One region of the Cellulomonas sp. P2_B4 genome, then DNA from elsewhere that is predicted to be linked to it. Evidence: predicted binding sites of a transcription regulator. Region 1 holds the regulator's gene; the other holds the start of a gene.
What was found. The regulator LexA, encoded in region 1, represses DNA repair genes until DNA is damaged. The targets are predictions, from matches to a motif close to TCGAACANNTGTTCGA.
Positions count from the first base shown of each region.

Region 2: uvrA (excinuclease ABC subunit UvrA) is a predicted target of LexA. The motif match lies at 2,792-2,807, and genes of this name have one in related genera.

Region 1 covers NZ_JBFUDI010000012.1:58,617-66,292, forward strand. The annotation lists gene AC1DZC_RS17490 (S9 family peptidase) at 1-607, opposite strand, end outside; gene nrdR (transcriptional regulator NrdR) at 655-1,161, opposite strand; gene AC1DZC_RS17500 (LysM peptidoglycan-binding domain-containing protein) at 1,677-2,069, opposite strand; gene lexA (transcriptional repressor LexA) at 2,429-3,190, shown strand; gene AC1DZC_RS17510 (Rho termination factor N-terminal domain-containing protein) at 3,291-3,476, shown strand; gene AC1DZC_RS17515 (L-lactate dehydrogenase) at 3,484-4,482, opposite strand; gene AC1DZC_RS17520 (ATP-dependent DNA helicase) at 4,541-6,598, opposite strand; gene hflX (GTPase HflX) at 6,608-7,676, opposite strand, start outside.
Region 2 covers NZ_JBFUDI010000002.1:193,527-201,202, forward strand. The annotation lists gene uvrA (excinuclease ABC subunit UvrA) at 1-2,761, opposite strand, end outside; gene AC1DZC_RS03515 (glycoside hydrolase family 15 protein) at 2,870-4,684, shown strand; gene AC1DZC_RS03520 (MBL fold metallo-hydrolase) at 4,681-5,319, shown strand; gene AC1DZC_RS03525 (AMP-binding protein) at 5,321-6,973, opposite strand; gene AC1DZC_RS03530 (GNAT family N-acetyltransferase) at 7,003-7,500, opposite strand; gene AC1DZC_RS03535 (acyl-CoA dehydrogenase family protein) at 7,502-7,676, opposite strand, start outside.

The DNA of each region.
Region 1 (7,676 bases):
CGTCACCGGACGGCAGCCAGCGGGCGCCGTCCACGCCGACGTCACCGCTGGTCAGCGTCACCGAGGGCGGCAGCTCGTCCGTCCCGTCCGACGGGACCTGCACGACGAACAGGTGCTGGGGTCGGTCGCGGACGAAGCCGACGCCGTCCGCGCGGTACTTCAGCTCGGTGATGTGCCGCGGCGGCTCCGAGCCCGGCCGACCGTCCGGCTCGTACCGGCCCGCCTCCGGGACCCGCGCCAGGTAGGCGATCCGGGTGCCGTCCGGGGAGAAGCGGGGCGCCGACGCCCCGAGCGGCGCGTCGGACAGCCGGACCGGCTCGCCGCCCGACGACTCGACGACGTGCACCTGCGGCTTGCCCTGCGGCTCCGAGCGCAGGAACGCCACCCAGCGGCCGTCGGCGGAGACGTCCGGGGCGGTGTCGCGATGGCCGCGGGTCAGCCGGCGCGGACCTCCGTCGCCGTCCGTCAGCGGGACGGTCCACAGGCCGCCGGTGTACTCGTCGTCCGAGAGCCGTGGGTGCACCACCGAGACGACAGCACTGCTGCCGTCGGGGAGGACCGCGGGTGCGCCGGGGACGTGCAGGAGCTCGATGTCTGTAGGAAGCACCCGTAGAACCTATGCCGCGGCACCCACGGGCGTCGCGACGGACACGGTCAGTCGCGGACGGCCGGCTCGTCCTCGGCGACGACGTCCTCGGCGGAACCGGACTCCGTCTCGTGCTCCGCGCGCAGCACCGTGATCGCGGCCTCGAAGTCCTCGAGCGAGTCGAACGCCTGGTAGACGGACGCGAACCGCAGGTACGCCACCTCGTCGAGCTCGCGCAGCGGACCGAGGATCGCCAGACCGATCTCGTAGGCGTCGATCTCGGCGGATCCGGCCGCGCGCAGCGTCTCCTCGACCTTCTGCGCGAGCAGCGCCAGGTCGTCCTCGCTGACCGGGCGACCCTGGCAGGCCTTGCGCACCCCGCCGGCGATCTTCTCGCGGCTGAACGGCTCGGTGGCTCCCGACCGCTTCACCACGGACAGGCTCGCGGTCTCGACCGTGGTGAACCGGCGGTTGCAGCTGGGGCACTGGCGCCTGCGGCGGATGGTCGAGCCGTCGTCCGAGGTCCGCGAGTCGACGACCCGCGAGTCCGGGTTTCGGCAGAACGGACAGTGCACCGGATCCCCTTCGAGTGCGTGACGCCGCGCGGCGGCGCGGCGTCGTCAACGCCTCCGTGACGGTAGGCCAGCGGCCGCCCGGTCGCAAGGCGCCTCCCACGGCACCTCGCACGCCCGGACGGCCGGGGACGTGGCGAGGGCGGCCGCCGTCGTGGCGACCGCCCTCGCGGGGACGCCCCCGTCCCCAGATCACGGGCCGACTCGCCTCGGCGCCGCGCGTACCGCGGTCGGTGCCCACGGCTCGCGCCGCACACACCCCGCACCTCCAGGCGAGCCCCCCAGCCCACCGTGTGAGGTAAGGCTAACCTAGCCGACCCGCGGGCCCCTGACAAACCTCTCCAGGATCCCGGCTCCCCGACCACCCACCGCTCAGACGAGCAGGTCGATGGAGCAGGTCGGCGGAGCAGGTCGGCGGAGCAGGTCAGTGGAGCAGGTCAGTGGGGCGCGTCAATCGACCAGCAGGTCGGCGGAGCGGGTCGATGAGCAGGGACGGCCGAGCAGGTCGGTCCGACGGCTCAGTCGAGCGGGACGACGATCACCTGACCGGCCATCAGACCGGCGTCCGGAAGCTCGTTCATGCGGACCAGCTCGAAGACGACGTCGCGCACGTCCTGGCCGGGATCGGCGATCTGGCTGGCGATCTGCCACATCGTCTCGCCTGGCTGCACCACGTGGCTCTCGACCTGCTGCGCGCGCTGCGGGCCGTCTGCGACGGCGCGGCCGGCCACCAGGACCGCCATGACGACGATCACCAGCGCGAGGAGCCAGAGCACGACACGGCCCCGCCCCGTGAGGGACAGGTGCGACAGCCCACGGTCGTCGACCGCGCGGACCGGGCGGACAGCGCGGGCAGAGCTGGTGCGTCCCGAGACCTTCGGCAGCGCCGGTGCCATCGCCATCGTGCTCATGATGTCCCTCGTCCTCGTTCGGCCGGGTGGATCCCGGCGGTCCTTCGTCGGTGGCGATCCACCGGAAATCCGGGGAACTCCTCCGCCGACCTTGTCGAACAGGTGTTCGTCGTACGTCTGTACGATGTCTACCAGCATCCGCCGACACTTGTCGAGACACGATCGAACAGATGTTTGATCTTCGTGCTCGAGTTCCCTAGGCTGGCGATGCAGGACAAGCGGACCACGAGCCACTGACACGACCGCCGGACGGCCTCACTCATCGCCAGAGGACCGAGCATCGTCGCAGGTCAGAGGCTCGAGAGCACGGCAGCGGCAAACAGGCGGAGCTCACGACCGCCCGACACAGGAGGAGCGCAGTGACGGACTCACGGGACACGTCCCAGCCCGGCCAGGTCGACACGGACCTGGCGACGATCCACGCCCTCCCGGACGGCGCGCCCGGCCCGGACGGCCTGACGGCCCGTCAGCGCCTGGTGCTCGACACCATCCGTTCGTCGGTCGAGTCCCGCGGCTACCCCCCGAGCATGCGCGAGATCGGCGAGGCCGTCGGGCTGACCAGCCCGTCGAGCGTCAAGCACCAGCTGACCGCCCTCGAGCGCAAGGGCTACCTGCGCCGCGACCCCAACCGGCCCCGCGCCATCGAGGTCGTGCACGCGGACGACTCGCGCGGCGTCGGCACGTGGACCGCGCCGGACGGCACCCGCGAGGCGTTCCCCGACCAGGCCGAGGGCGAGCGGATGCCCGCTCCGTCCTACGTCCCGGTCGTCGGCCGCATCGCCGCCGGTGGTCCGATCCTGGCCGACCAGGTCGTGGAGGACGTCTTCCCGCTCCCCCGCCAGCTCGTCGGAGACGGCGACCTCTTCCTGCTGAAGGTCGTCGGCGACTCGATGATCGACGCGGCGATCTGCGACGGCGACTGGGTCGTGGTGCGGCGCCAGCCCGTCGCGGAGCAGGGCGAGATCGTGGCGGCCATGATCGACGGCGAGGCCACGGTCAAGACGCTCAAGCGGATCGACGGCCACGTCTGGCTGATGCCGCACAACCCGGCGTACCAGCCGATCCCTGGCGACGAGTCGACGATCCTCGGGCGCGTCGTCAGCGTCCTGCGCAGCCTCTGATCCGTCCGCGGGTGCGCACGTGAGCGCACCCGCGGCCGGCAGGATCCGGCGCTCCGGGCCATCCTGGAGCCGGCGCGACGTCGGACGAGAGGAGCAGCTGATGCCCGGAAGGATCCCCGACCCCCGGATCAAGGACCTGTCCGCCCTCGACGCCCTGCGGGACGGCGGCGCGAGCTACGACGACTGGTCCGTCGACGAGCTAAGGCACCGCGCGGCGGAGCTCGACATCCCCGGGCGCTCCCGGATGCGCAAGGACGAGCTGATCGCCGCGCTGCGACGCCGCTGACTCGCGGTCAGAAGCCGAACTGCCGGGCGACCTCCCGGACGGCGTCGGCCGACCGGCGCAGGCCCCACAGCTCGTCGTCCGTCAACGGGATCGGGAGCCGTTCTCCCACGCCGTCGTGCCCGACGATCGCCGGCACCGACAGGCAGACGTCGTCGATGCCGTAGTAGTCGGTGAGCAGCGACGACACGGGCAGCACCCGGCCCTCGTCCTTGAGGATCGCCTCGATGATCCGCGAGCCCGCCAGCGCGATCGCGTAGTTCGTCGCGCCCTTGCCCTCGATGATCCGGTAGGCGGACTCGACGACCTCGCGCGTGATGTCCTCCCGGTCCTGCCGGGTCAACGGGCCTCGGCCGCCCTGTCCCGGCCACTCCAGCAGCGGCACCGAGCCGATGCTGGCCGAGCCCCACAGCGGGAGCTCGCTGTCGCCGTGCTCACCGGCGATGTACGCGTGCACGTTCTGCACGGCGACGCCGGTGTACTGCGAGATGAGGTAGCGCAGTCGCGAGGAGTCCAGCACGGTTCCGGAGCCGAACAGCTGGGTCGACGAGAGACCCGAGACCTGCAGCGCGGCATAGGTGACCACGTCGACCGGGTTGGTGACCATGACGTACACCGCGTTCGGCGCTACTTGTACAAGTTTGGGTAGGACGGCCTTCACGACGGCGATCGTCGCTCCGGCGAGCTCGATCCTGGACTGACCCGGCTTCTGCTTGGCGCCCGCCGTGAACATCACGACGTCGGCGTCGGCGCACACCGCGATGTCGTCGGAACCGATCACCTGCGCCATGGGCATGAACTGGACGCCGTGCCCGAGATCGAGCGCCTCCGCCTGCACCTTGGCGGCGTCGATGTCGTAGAGCGCGACCGTGCGCGCCGCCCCGCGCAGGAGGGCCGCGTACGCCATCGTCGAGCCGACCGCGCCTGCGCCCACGATCGCCAGCTTGGTGCCTCGTGCGGACCGGGAGGGTCGCAGTCCGAGGTCTTCCACGTCCAGGCTCTCGGTCACGAACGGGCCGTCCTCTCGAGGAAGTCATGGGGCCGACGGGTGGTCTGCGAGTTCGAGGCTAACCCGTGCCCGTGAGGCGGCGCAGGGCGGCGAGGGCCGTCGCGCGGTCGGTCGTCCGCCAGAAGTCGGGCAGCGAGCGGGTCAGGAACGGTGCGTAGCGGGCCGTGGACAGGCGCGGGTCGAGCACGGCCACCACACCCCGGTCGCTGCTGGTCCGGATCAGCCGACCGGCGCCCTGGGCGAGCAGCAGGGCGGCGTGCGTCGCGGAGACGGCGAGGAACCCGTTCCCGCCGGCCTTCTCGACCGCGTCGGACCGGGCGGACTGCACGGGGTCGTCGGGCCGCGGGAAGGGGATGCGGTCGATGATCACGAGCGTGCAGGTGCTGCCGGGGACGTCGACGCCCTGCCACAGCGACAGCGTCCCGAACAGGCACGTGGCCTCGTCGGCGATGAACTGCGAGACGAGGGTGGGCAGCTGGTCGTCGCCCTGCACGAGGATCGGCACGTCGAGGCGCTCGCGCATGGCGGCCGCGGCGGCGTTCGCGGCCCGCCGCGATGAGAACAGGCCGAGCGTGCGTCCGCCGGCCGCGGTCACCAGCTCGGCGATCTCGTCGAGCTGGGCGTCGGTGGCGGGCTCGCGACCCGGCGGCGGAAGATGCCGTGCGAGGTAGAGGATGCCCTGCTTCGGATAGTCGAACGGGCTGCCCACGTCCAGGCCGTGCCACGGTACCGACGACGGGGGCGCGGGGGCGTCGTCGTCGATCGAGGAGGGCCCCACGGCCGCGGCGGCCGGCTGGACCTCGAGGCCGACGGCGCGGGCGATCGGGTCGAACGACCCCCCGAGCTCCAGCGTCGCGGACGTGAGCACGCCGGACCGGCCGGCCAGCAGGTGCGTACGGATCAGGCCGTTGACGGCCAGCGGGGCGGCGAACAGCTTGGTGGAGACGTTGCCCCGGCGGTCCTCGGAGCGCGCGCACCACAGGACGGTGTGCTTGGTCTCCTCCGGGTCGGCGGCCATCCGCTCGGCCACCTCGTACAGGGCGAGCATGGTCGCCTGGGCCATCTTGCGGCCGGCGTCCTGCTGCGGCTGCCCGGCGCCCTCGGGCTTGAGCACGCTGAGCAGCGTGCGGGTGGCGTCGCGGACCGCGGCCACCGCGTCCCGGGCCGCCGGCGGGAGCCCCTCGCGGAACCGCGCCTCGGGCAGGTTCACCAGGACCGAGGCCATCGCCTGGCTCGCGGAGTCCAGGTCGGTCGTCGGGATGCCGCCGTGCCGCCGGGCGAGCCGGGAGGCGTGCTCGATGACCGCCACCGACAGCTCGGAGGTCGCCTGCGCCGTGACCCGGTCGGTGAGCTCGTGCGCCTCGTCGACCACCAGCACCTGGTGCTCGGGCAGCACGTTGGGCGAGCCGGAGGCGGCGATCCCCAGCATCGCGTGGTTGGTCACCACGACGTCGGCCTCCCGCGATGCCGCCTTGGCCCGCTCGGGGAAGCACTCGGTGAGCATCGGGCACTTGGTGCCCAGGCACTCCAGGGACGCGACGGAGACCTGCCGCCACGCCCGGTCCGTCACACCGGGCACGAGGTCGTCCCGGTCGCCGGTCGTCGTCTCCTCGGCCCACTCGCGCAGCCGGACCACCTGGGCACCGAGGTTCTCGCCGACGCCCTCGGCCGCCGGGTGCTCGGCGGCGCCGGCGTGGTCGCCCAGGTCGAACAGCGTCGCGGCGTCGTCCTCGGGGTACCCGCCGGCCACCTTGTGCACGCACACGTAGTTGTGCCAGCCCTTGAGCAGGGCGATGCTCGGCGTCCTCGGCAGGTGCGGCTCGAGGGCCTTCGCGACGAGGGGCAGGTCGCGCGTCATGATCTGGCGCTGGAGGGCGAGCGTGGCGGTGGAGACGACCACGTGCTCGTTCTCCAGCACGGCGTGCCGCACGGCGGGGACGAGGTAGCCGAGCGACTTCCCGGTGCCGGTGCCGGCCTGGACGAGCAGGTGCTCGCCCTTGTCGATGGTCTCGGCGACCGCGACCGCCATCTGGTGCTGGCCGTCGCGACGGATGCCACCGAGCGCTCCGACCGCGACGTCGAGGAGGTCCTCGACAGAGGGGTCGGTGTCCGGCACCGCGTCAGCCTAGTGGCGCGCCGCGGCCTCGAGCTCCGCGGCCAGTCCCGCGTCCACCCGCGCGCGGATGGCCGTGCCGTCCGCGGTGTGCTCCTCGGTCTGGATGTCCCCGTGCTCGTGCACACGGCTGATCAGGTCGCCCCGGTGATAGGGCACCACCAGGTCGACGCTCACGCCGGGGCGCGGCAGCTGGTCGGCCACCAGGGCCTGCAGCTCCGCGATGCCCTCGCCGCTGTGCGCCGAGACGACGATCGAGTGCACCTCGCGCGAGCGCAGCCGCGCGATGGTCTCGGGCGTCGCCAGGTCGGCCTTGTTGAGCACGATGATCTCGGGCACGTCCATGGCGCCGGGGATGTCCGCGAACACGTGCCGCACGGCCGCGATCTGGCCCTCGGGGTCGGGGTGCGACGCGTCGACGACGTGCAGGATCAGGTCGGCGTCGGCCACCTCCTCCAGCGTCGAGCGGAACGCCTCCACCAGCTGGTGCGGCAGCGACCGGACGAAGCCGACCGTGTCCGCGAGCGTGTAGATCCGACCGTCGATGGTCTCGGCGCGGCGCACGGTCGGGTCGAGGGTGGCGAACAGCGCGTTCTCGACGAGCACCCCGGCGTTGGTCAGCCGGTTGAGCAGCGACGACTTGCCCGCGTTGGTGTAGCCCGCGATCGCGACCGACGGGATCGCGTTCTTCTTGCGGGACGCCCGCTTGGTGAGCCGTGCGGGCTCCATCGCGGCGATCTCGCGGCGCAGCTTGGCCATGCGGTTGCGGATGCGCCGGCGGTCCAGCTCGATCTTTGTCTCACCTGGTCCGCGCGAGCCCATGCCCGCGGCGGCGCCGCCGACCTGGCCACCGGCCTGCCGGGACATCGAGTCGCCCCAGCCACGCAGACGCGGCAGGAGGTACTCCAGCTGCGCGAGCTCGACCTGCGCCTTGCCCTCCCGCGACTTGGCGTGCTGGGCGAAGATGTCGAGGATCAGGGCGGTCCGGTCGACCACCTTGACGCGCACGATGTCCTCGAGCGACCGGCGCTGCGACGGTGCGAGCTCCCCGTCGATCACGACGGTGTCGGCGCCGACAGCT
Region 2 (7,676 bases), on a different contig from region 1:
CGATCACCAGGCCGCCGCCGCTGCCGCCTTCGGGCCCCATGTCGATGACCCAGTCGGCGTTCTTGATCACGTCGAGGTTGTGCTCGATCACGATGACCGAGTTCCCCTTGTCGACCAGCGACTGGAGCACGCCGAGCAGCTTGCGGATGTCCTCGAAGTGCAGACCGGTCGTCGGCTCGTCGAGCACGTAGATCGTGCGACCGGTCGAGCGTCGCTGGAGCTCCGCGGCGAGCTTGACGCGCTGCGCCTCGCCGCCCGAGAGCGTCGGCGCCGGCTGACCGAGCCGTACGTACCCGAGCCCGACGTCGACCAGCGTCCGCAGGTGTCGCGAGATCGCCGGGACCGCGGCGAAGAAGTCGGCGGCCTCCTCGATCGGCATCGAGAGCACGTCGGCCACCGTCTTGCCCTTGAAGTGCACCTCGAGCGTCTCGCGGTTGTAACGGTCGCCGTGGCAGACCTCGCACGGCACGTAGACGTCGGGCAGGAAGTTCATCTCGATCTTGAGCGTGCCGTCGCCCGAGCACGCCTCGCAGCGGCCTCCCTTGACGTTGAACGAGAACCGGCCGGGCGTGTAGCCGCGGACCTTCGCCTCGGTCGTCTCGGCGAACAGCCGGCGCACGTGGTCCCACACGCCCGTGTAGGTGGCCGGGTTGGACCGCGGCGTGCGCCCGATCGGTCCCTGGTCCACGTGCACGACCTTGTCGAGGTGCTCCAGACCGGTGACGCGCTTGTGCCGTCCGGCCACCTGGCGCGCACCGTTGAGCTCGTTCGCCATCACCGTGTAGAGGATGTGGTTCACGAGCGTCGACTTGCCCGAGCCGGACACCCCCGTCACCGCGGTGAGGGTGCCGAGCGGGAACGACACGTCGATGCCCTGCAGGTTGTGCTCGCGCGCGCCGACGACGGTGACCTGGCGCTTCTTGTCGATCAGGCGCCTGACCTGAGGCATCGGGATGGTCCTGCGGCCCGAGAGGTACGCCCCCGTCACCGACTCGGCCGACGCGAGGAGCCCGTCCAGGTCGCCGGAGTGCACGACGCGACCGCCGTGCTCCCCCGCACCCGGGCCGATGTCGACGATCCAGTCGGCGGTGCGGATGGTGTCCTCGTCGTGCTCGACGACGATCAGGGTGTTGCCCAGGTCGCGCAGGCGCGTGAGGGTCTCGATGAGGCGCCGGTTGTCGCGCTGGTGCAGGCCGATCGACGGCTCGTCCAGGACGTAGAGCACGCCGACCAGGCCGGAGCCGATCTGCGTCGCGAGCCGGATCCGCTGCGCCTCGCCGCCGGAGAGCGTGCCGGCCGGACGCATGAGCGAGAGGTAGTCGAGGCCGACGTCCAGCAGGAACCCGAGCCGTGCCTGGATCTCCTTGAGCACCTGCGTCGCGATCGCGCGCTCGCGCTCGCCGAGCTCGAGGGTGTCGAGGAACTCGCGCGCCTCACGGATGGGCAGGGCGCAGACCTCGGCGATCGACCGACCGCCCACCCGCACCGCGAGCACCTCGGGCTTGAGCCGGGCGCCGCCGCACACGGGGCACGGGACCTCCCGCATGTACGCCTCGTACTTCTCCTTGCTCCAGTCCGAGTCCGTCTCGTTGTGGCGGCGCTCGAGGAACGTGATGACACCCTCGAAGCCCGTCGAGTACTGCCGCTCACGGCCCCAGCGGTTCTTGTAGCGGACCTTCACCTCGTGGTTCTGGCCGTGCAGGACCGCATCCCGGGCACGCTGCGGCAGCGCGCGCCACGGCACGCTCGTCGAGAAGCCCATGTCCGCCGCCAGCGCCGTCAGCACCCGGCCGAAGTACTCGCTAGAGATCTGCGCCCAGGGCGCGACCGCGCCCTCGTCGAGCGACAGGTCCTCGTCGGGGACGACCAGGTCCGGGTCCACCTCGAGCTTCGAGCCGAGGCCCGTGCACTCGGGGCAGGCGCCGTAGGGCGCGTTGAACGAGAACGTGCGCGGCTCGATCTCGTCGAGCGCCAGCACGTGGTCGTTCGGGCAGGCGCGGTGCTCAGAGAATCGCCGCTCGCGATTCAGGTCGTCGATGTCGGCGTCCACCAGCTCGACGACGAGCAGGCCGCCGGCCAGGCCGAGCGCGGTCTCGACCGAGTCGGTGAGCCGCCGCTGGACGCCCTCGCGAGCCACGAGACGGTCGATGACCACCTCGATGTCGTGCTTGAGCTTCTTCTCGAGCGTCGGCGGCTCGGTGAGCTGGACGACCTCGCCGTCGACGCGCGCGCGGGCGAAGCCCTTGCTCTGCAGCTCCTTGAACAGGTCGGCGTACTCGCCCTTGCGGCCACGGACGACCGGCGCGAGCACCTGGTAGCGCGTGCCCTCGGGAAGCTCGAGCAGCCGGTCCACGATCTGCTGCGGCGTCTGCGCGGTGACGCGCTCGCCGCAGATCGGGCAGAACTGCGTGCCGGCGCGGGCGAACAGGAGGCGCAGGTAGTCGTACACCTCGGTGATCGTGCCGACCGTCGACCGCGGGTTCCGGTTGGTCGACTTCTGGTCGATCGACACCGCGGGCGACAGCCCCTCGATGAAGTCGACGTCGGGCTTGTCCATCTGCCCGAGGAACTGGCGCGCGTACGCCGACAGCGACTCGACGTAGCGCCGCTGCCCCTCCGCGAAGATGGTGTCGAACGCCAACGACGACTTGCCCGACCCCGACAGCCCGGTGAACACGATGAGCTTGTCGCGCGGGAGATCGAGGTCGACGTTGCGGAGGTTGTGCTCGCGGGCGCCCTGCACCACCAGACGTTCGTTCACGCCCGGGAGTCTACGTCGCGCCACCGACAATCGCACATCTGTTCGACGTGAGCGAACGCACATCGCGCTCGACGTGCTGGCCGACAACCTCCGGGCCATGCTCACGCCATGGACCGTGACGACGACCCGGCACCGGTGCCGATCGAGGAGTACGCCGTGCTCGGCGACGGCGCGACGGCGGCCCTCGTGAGCCGACGCGGGTCGATCGACTGGATGTGCCTGCCGGCCTTCGACTCGGCCGCGTGCTTCGCGCGCCTGCTGGGCACGCCGGACAACGGGCGCTGGCTGCTGACGGTCCGCGGAGCGACGTCCGTGACGCGCCGCTACCTCGACGACTCGTTCGTCCTGGAGACGACGTACGAGACACCGACCGGGTCGGCGGTCGCGCTGGAGGCGATGCCGCTCAACGACGGCCGGTCGGACATCGTGCGCCGTCTGGAGTGCACGCGCGGGCAGGTCGAGGTCGAGCACGAGTGGATCGTCAGGTTCGGCTACGGCGCGATCGAGCCCTGGGTGCACCACGTCACGGACCCCGACGGTGCCGACACGATCCGGGCCATCGCCGGTCCGGACTCGCTGCTTCTGCGGGGCGACCGGCTCCCCAAGGCCCACGACCACCGCCACTCCGACCGGTTCACGCTGCAGGAGGGTGAGGCCGTCGAGCTGGCGCTGACGTGGACGCGCTCGTGGGACTCCGTCCCGCCGCGGCTCACCATCCCGGACCGGCTCGACGAGACCCGGATCGACTGGGGGCTCTGGGCGCGCAGCTGCGCCTATCAGGGCTCGTACCGCGAGGTCGTCGTCCGCTCGCTCCTCGTCCTTCGCATGCTGACCGACCAGGAGACCGGGGGCATCGTCGCCGCCGCGACGACGTCCCTGCCCGAGGACTTCGGCGGCAGCCGCAACTGGGACTACCGGTACTGCTGGCTGCGCGACGCGGCCATGACGCTCGAGGCCCTCCTCGAGCACGGGTACGAGGACGAGGCCTCGGACTGGCGCGGCTGGCTGCTGCGGGCGGTGGCGGGCAGCTCGGCGGACCTGCAGATCATGTACCGGGTCGACGGGGGCCGGGAGCTGCCCGAGCGCGAGCTCGACCACCTCGCGGGCTATGCGGGGAGCCGACCCGTCCGGGTAGGGAACGCGGCCGTCGGGCAGATGCAGAACGACGTGCTCGGCGAGGTCATGTGCGCCCTCGAGCAGGCTCGGGAGGCCGGGGTCGCGGAGACCGACGACTCCTGGGCCCTGCAGCGGCACCTCGTCGACCATCTGCTGGGCCACTGGCGTGAGCCGGACCGCGGGATCTGGGAGGTCCGCGGCGACCCGCAGCACTTCACGCACTCGAAGGTCATGGCGTGGGCGGCGGTCGACCGGGCCGTGAGGGCCGCCGAGCGCTACGGGCTCGACGCTCCGACGGACCGGTGGCGCACGGAGCGCGACGCGATCCACGCGGACGTGCTCGAGAACGGGTGGGACGCGGAGCGGGAGACCTTCGTGCAGTCGTACGGCTCGTCGCACACCGACGCCGCACTGCTCCAGCTCGCCCAGGTCGGGTTCCTGCCGTCGGACGACCCCCGCATCAGGAGCACCGTCCGCGCCATCCGCGCCGAGCTCGAGATGGCGCCGGGGCTGCTGCGCCGCTACCGCACCGAGCACACCGACGACGGCGTCCCCGGGGACGAGCACGCGTTCCTGGCCTGCTCGTTCTGGCTGGCGGACGCCCTCGCGCGGGTGGACGACGTGGACGCCTCGACCGAGGTGCTCGACATCCTCACGGGCCTCGCGAACGACGTCGGCCTGCTCGCCGAGCAGTACGACCCCGTCGGTCGCAGGATGGCCGGGAACATGCCGCAGGCCCTGTCCCACCTGGCCCTCGTACGCGCGGTGCACAGCCACGACCTGGCGGTCGAACGGAGGGGTTCATGACGTCCGACGACGAGGTCCTCGAGATCCGGTCCGTGTCCGTCGGCCCGATGGACAACAACGCCTACCTCCTGACCGAGCGCAAGGACGGCGCGCAGCTGCTCGTCGACGCCGCCGACGAGCCCGAGCGACTGCTGGAACTGCTGCGCGAGGGCTCGTCGTCGGCCCGGCTGGATGCGGTCGTCACCACCCACCGCCACCCCGACCACCACCGCGCGCTGGCCTCGGTCGTCGCGCTCACCGGCGCACCGTCCTTCACGGGGGCCGACGACGCCGACGCGATCCACGAGGCCACCGACGTCCCGGTGACCCGCCGCCTGCACCACGGCGACGTCGTCACGGTCGGTCACGTGACCCTCGAGGTCATGGCGCTGCGCGGCCACACCCCCGGCTCCGTCGCGCTCGCCTACCGCGAGCCTGCGGGACGGGTCCACCTGTTCACGGGCGACTCGCTGTTCCCGGGCGGTCCCGGCGCGACGAGGTCCCCGGAGGCGTTCGCGTCGCTGATGGCGGACCTCACGGAACGGGTCTTCGACCGGTTCGACGACGACACCGTCGTGCACCCGGGCCACGGCCGCGGCACCACGCTCGGCGACGAGCGCCCGCACCTCGACGAGTGGCGCGCCCGCGGCTGGTGACCTACTGCGCGAGCACCTGCTCGCGCACCTGCCGGCGCAGCACCTTGCCGACCTGCGAGCGGGGCAGCTCGTCGAGGACCTCGAGCCGGCGCGGCAGCGCGTACCGAGCGACACGCTGCTCGCACCATGCGCGGACCGACTCGAGGTCGACGCCCGTCGTACCGGGCTCGAGCACGACGGCGGCCACGACGGTCTCGCCGAGGTCGCCACCCGGGATGCCCACGACGGCGACGTCCGAGACGCCCGGCATCTGTCGCAGGGCGTCCTCGACCTGCGACGGGTAGACCTTGAACCCGCCGCTGACGATGAGCTCCTTGAGGCGGTCGACCAGGACGACCCACCCGGTCTCGTCGATGGTCACCATGTCCCCGGTCCGCAGCCACCCGTCGTCGAGCAGCTGCTCGGCGGTCTCGTCGGGCCGCTGCCAGTAGCCGGCGAAGACCTGAGGCCCGCGGATCAGCAGCTCGCCGCGCTCCCCCGGCGGGACGTCGCGCGAGGCGTCGGTCGGGTCGACGACCCGGATCTGCGTACTCGGGAACGGGAGCCCGAGGGTTCCGGGCCGACGACCGTCGGTCAGCGGGTTGCCGAGGGCCACGGGCGAGGTCTCGGTCATCCCGTACCCCTCGATCACGAGCCCGCCGGTGGCGCGCTCCCACCGCTCGGCCGTCTCGGCGGGGAGGGCCATGGCGCCGGAGATCGCGTACCGGAAGGACCCGAGGTCGCCGGGCTTCGCGGCACCCGCCAGGCGGTCGAGCATCGGCGGGACGGCCGGCAGGAAGGTGCCGGGCAGTCGCTGCTGGGCCTCCAGGACCATCGCCGGGTCGAAGTTCGGGAACACGACGAGCGTGGCCCCGACGCGGATCGCGTAGCTGAGGCAGAGCGTCAGCCCGAACGCGTGGAAGAACGGGAGGCAGCCGTAGACGACCTCCGTGTCCGGCTCGGCGGCCGTCCACGCCTGGCCCTGGACGGCGTTGGCGACGAGGTTGCGGTGCGTGAGCATCGCGCCCTTCGGCGTCCCCGTCGTCCCCCCGGTGTACTGCAGGAGCGCGAGGTCGGTCGACTCCGGACCGGGATGAGCCGGGTCGATCGGCTCGGTCTTCGCGACGAGCCGGTGCCACATCGGGAACGCGGGCGGGACGGGACCGCGCATCGCCGCTCGGACCTTGCGCGCCCGGGGCACGGGCAGCCGCAGCTTCCACCGGCGGGTCAGCGGCAGGTCGGCGGTCAGGTCGACGGCGACGACGGCGCGCAACCGCGTCGTCGTGAGCGAGGAGAGCACGGCCGGGACCGCCTTCTCCCAGACGAGGGCGACGACCGCGCCGGAGTCGGCGAGCTGGTGGGCGAGCTCCCCGGGCGTGTAGGTCGGGTTGTGCTCCACGACGACGGCACCGATGCGCAGCACCGCGTAGAACGCGACGACGTGCGCGGTGCAGTTCGGGATCACCAGCGCGACGCGGTCCCCGGGCTGGACGCCGAGATCGAGGAGCGCCTGAGCACCGCGGGCCACCCGGTCCGCCAGCTCGCCGTAGGACGTCTGGCCGGTGAGGAAGTCGACCGCGACGCGTTCGGGGCACCGCAGCGCCGCGCGGTCCAGCGCCGCACCCAGGGGCTCGTCGGGGATGGTGACCTCGTCCGGAGGATGCGCCGTCGTCATAAGCCCACCCTAACCTACGGTTGCGTAAGTTACGCGCCAGTAACCCAGCGCGTGACGGTCACCCCGTCCGGCTCCACCTCGAGCCCGACGCGGGCGAACGAGGCGCGCTGAAGCACCCGCTCGCTGGCCGTGTTGTCCAGCATCGTCAGGGCGTGCACCTGCGGCGCGCCCGCGGCGAAGGCCCAGGCCGACAGGGCCAGGACGGCCGAGGTGGCCAGCCCTCGTCCGCGCCCCTCGGGAAGCAGCGCGTAGTACAGGTACGGGCCGTCGACTCGCACGGAGAGCCCGATCGTCCCGACGGGCACCCCTGCGGTCTCGACGACGAACCGGCCGCCGCGGCCGTCCCGCCGCAGGTCCACGTTCCGGATGATCCGAGCACGCGCCTCCTGCTCGCTCACGTCCGCGGGGTAGTACGTCCACCGCGTCACGTCGGGGACCCGCGAGAGGGCGTGGTCCAGCGGCCAGTCCGCTTCCGCCACCGGGCGCAGCCGGCCGCCGTCGAGGTCGAGTACGTCGGGCATCTCCATGTCAGGCCTCCGGCGGCCCGAGCACGGAGTTGGCCACGGTCGAGTGGGCGGACTCGTCGTCCGACGGGTGGAAGAGCCCCGCGAGCACGTCGCGGTACAGCCGGCCGAGCTCGTTGCCGCTGAAGTACGAGCCGCCCCCGGACACGCGGATGGCATCGTCGACGACCACCCGGGCC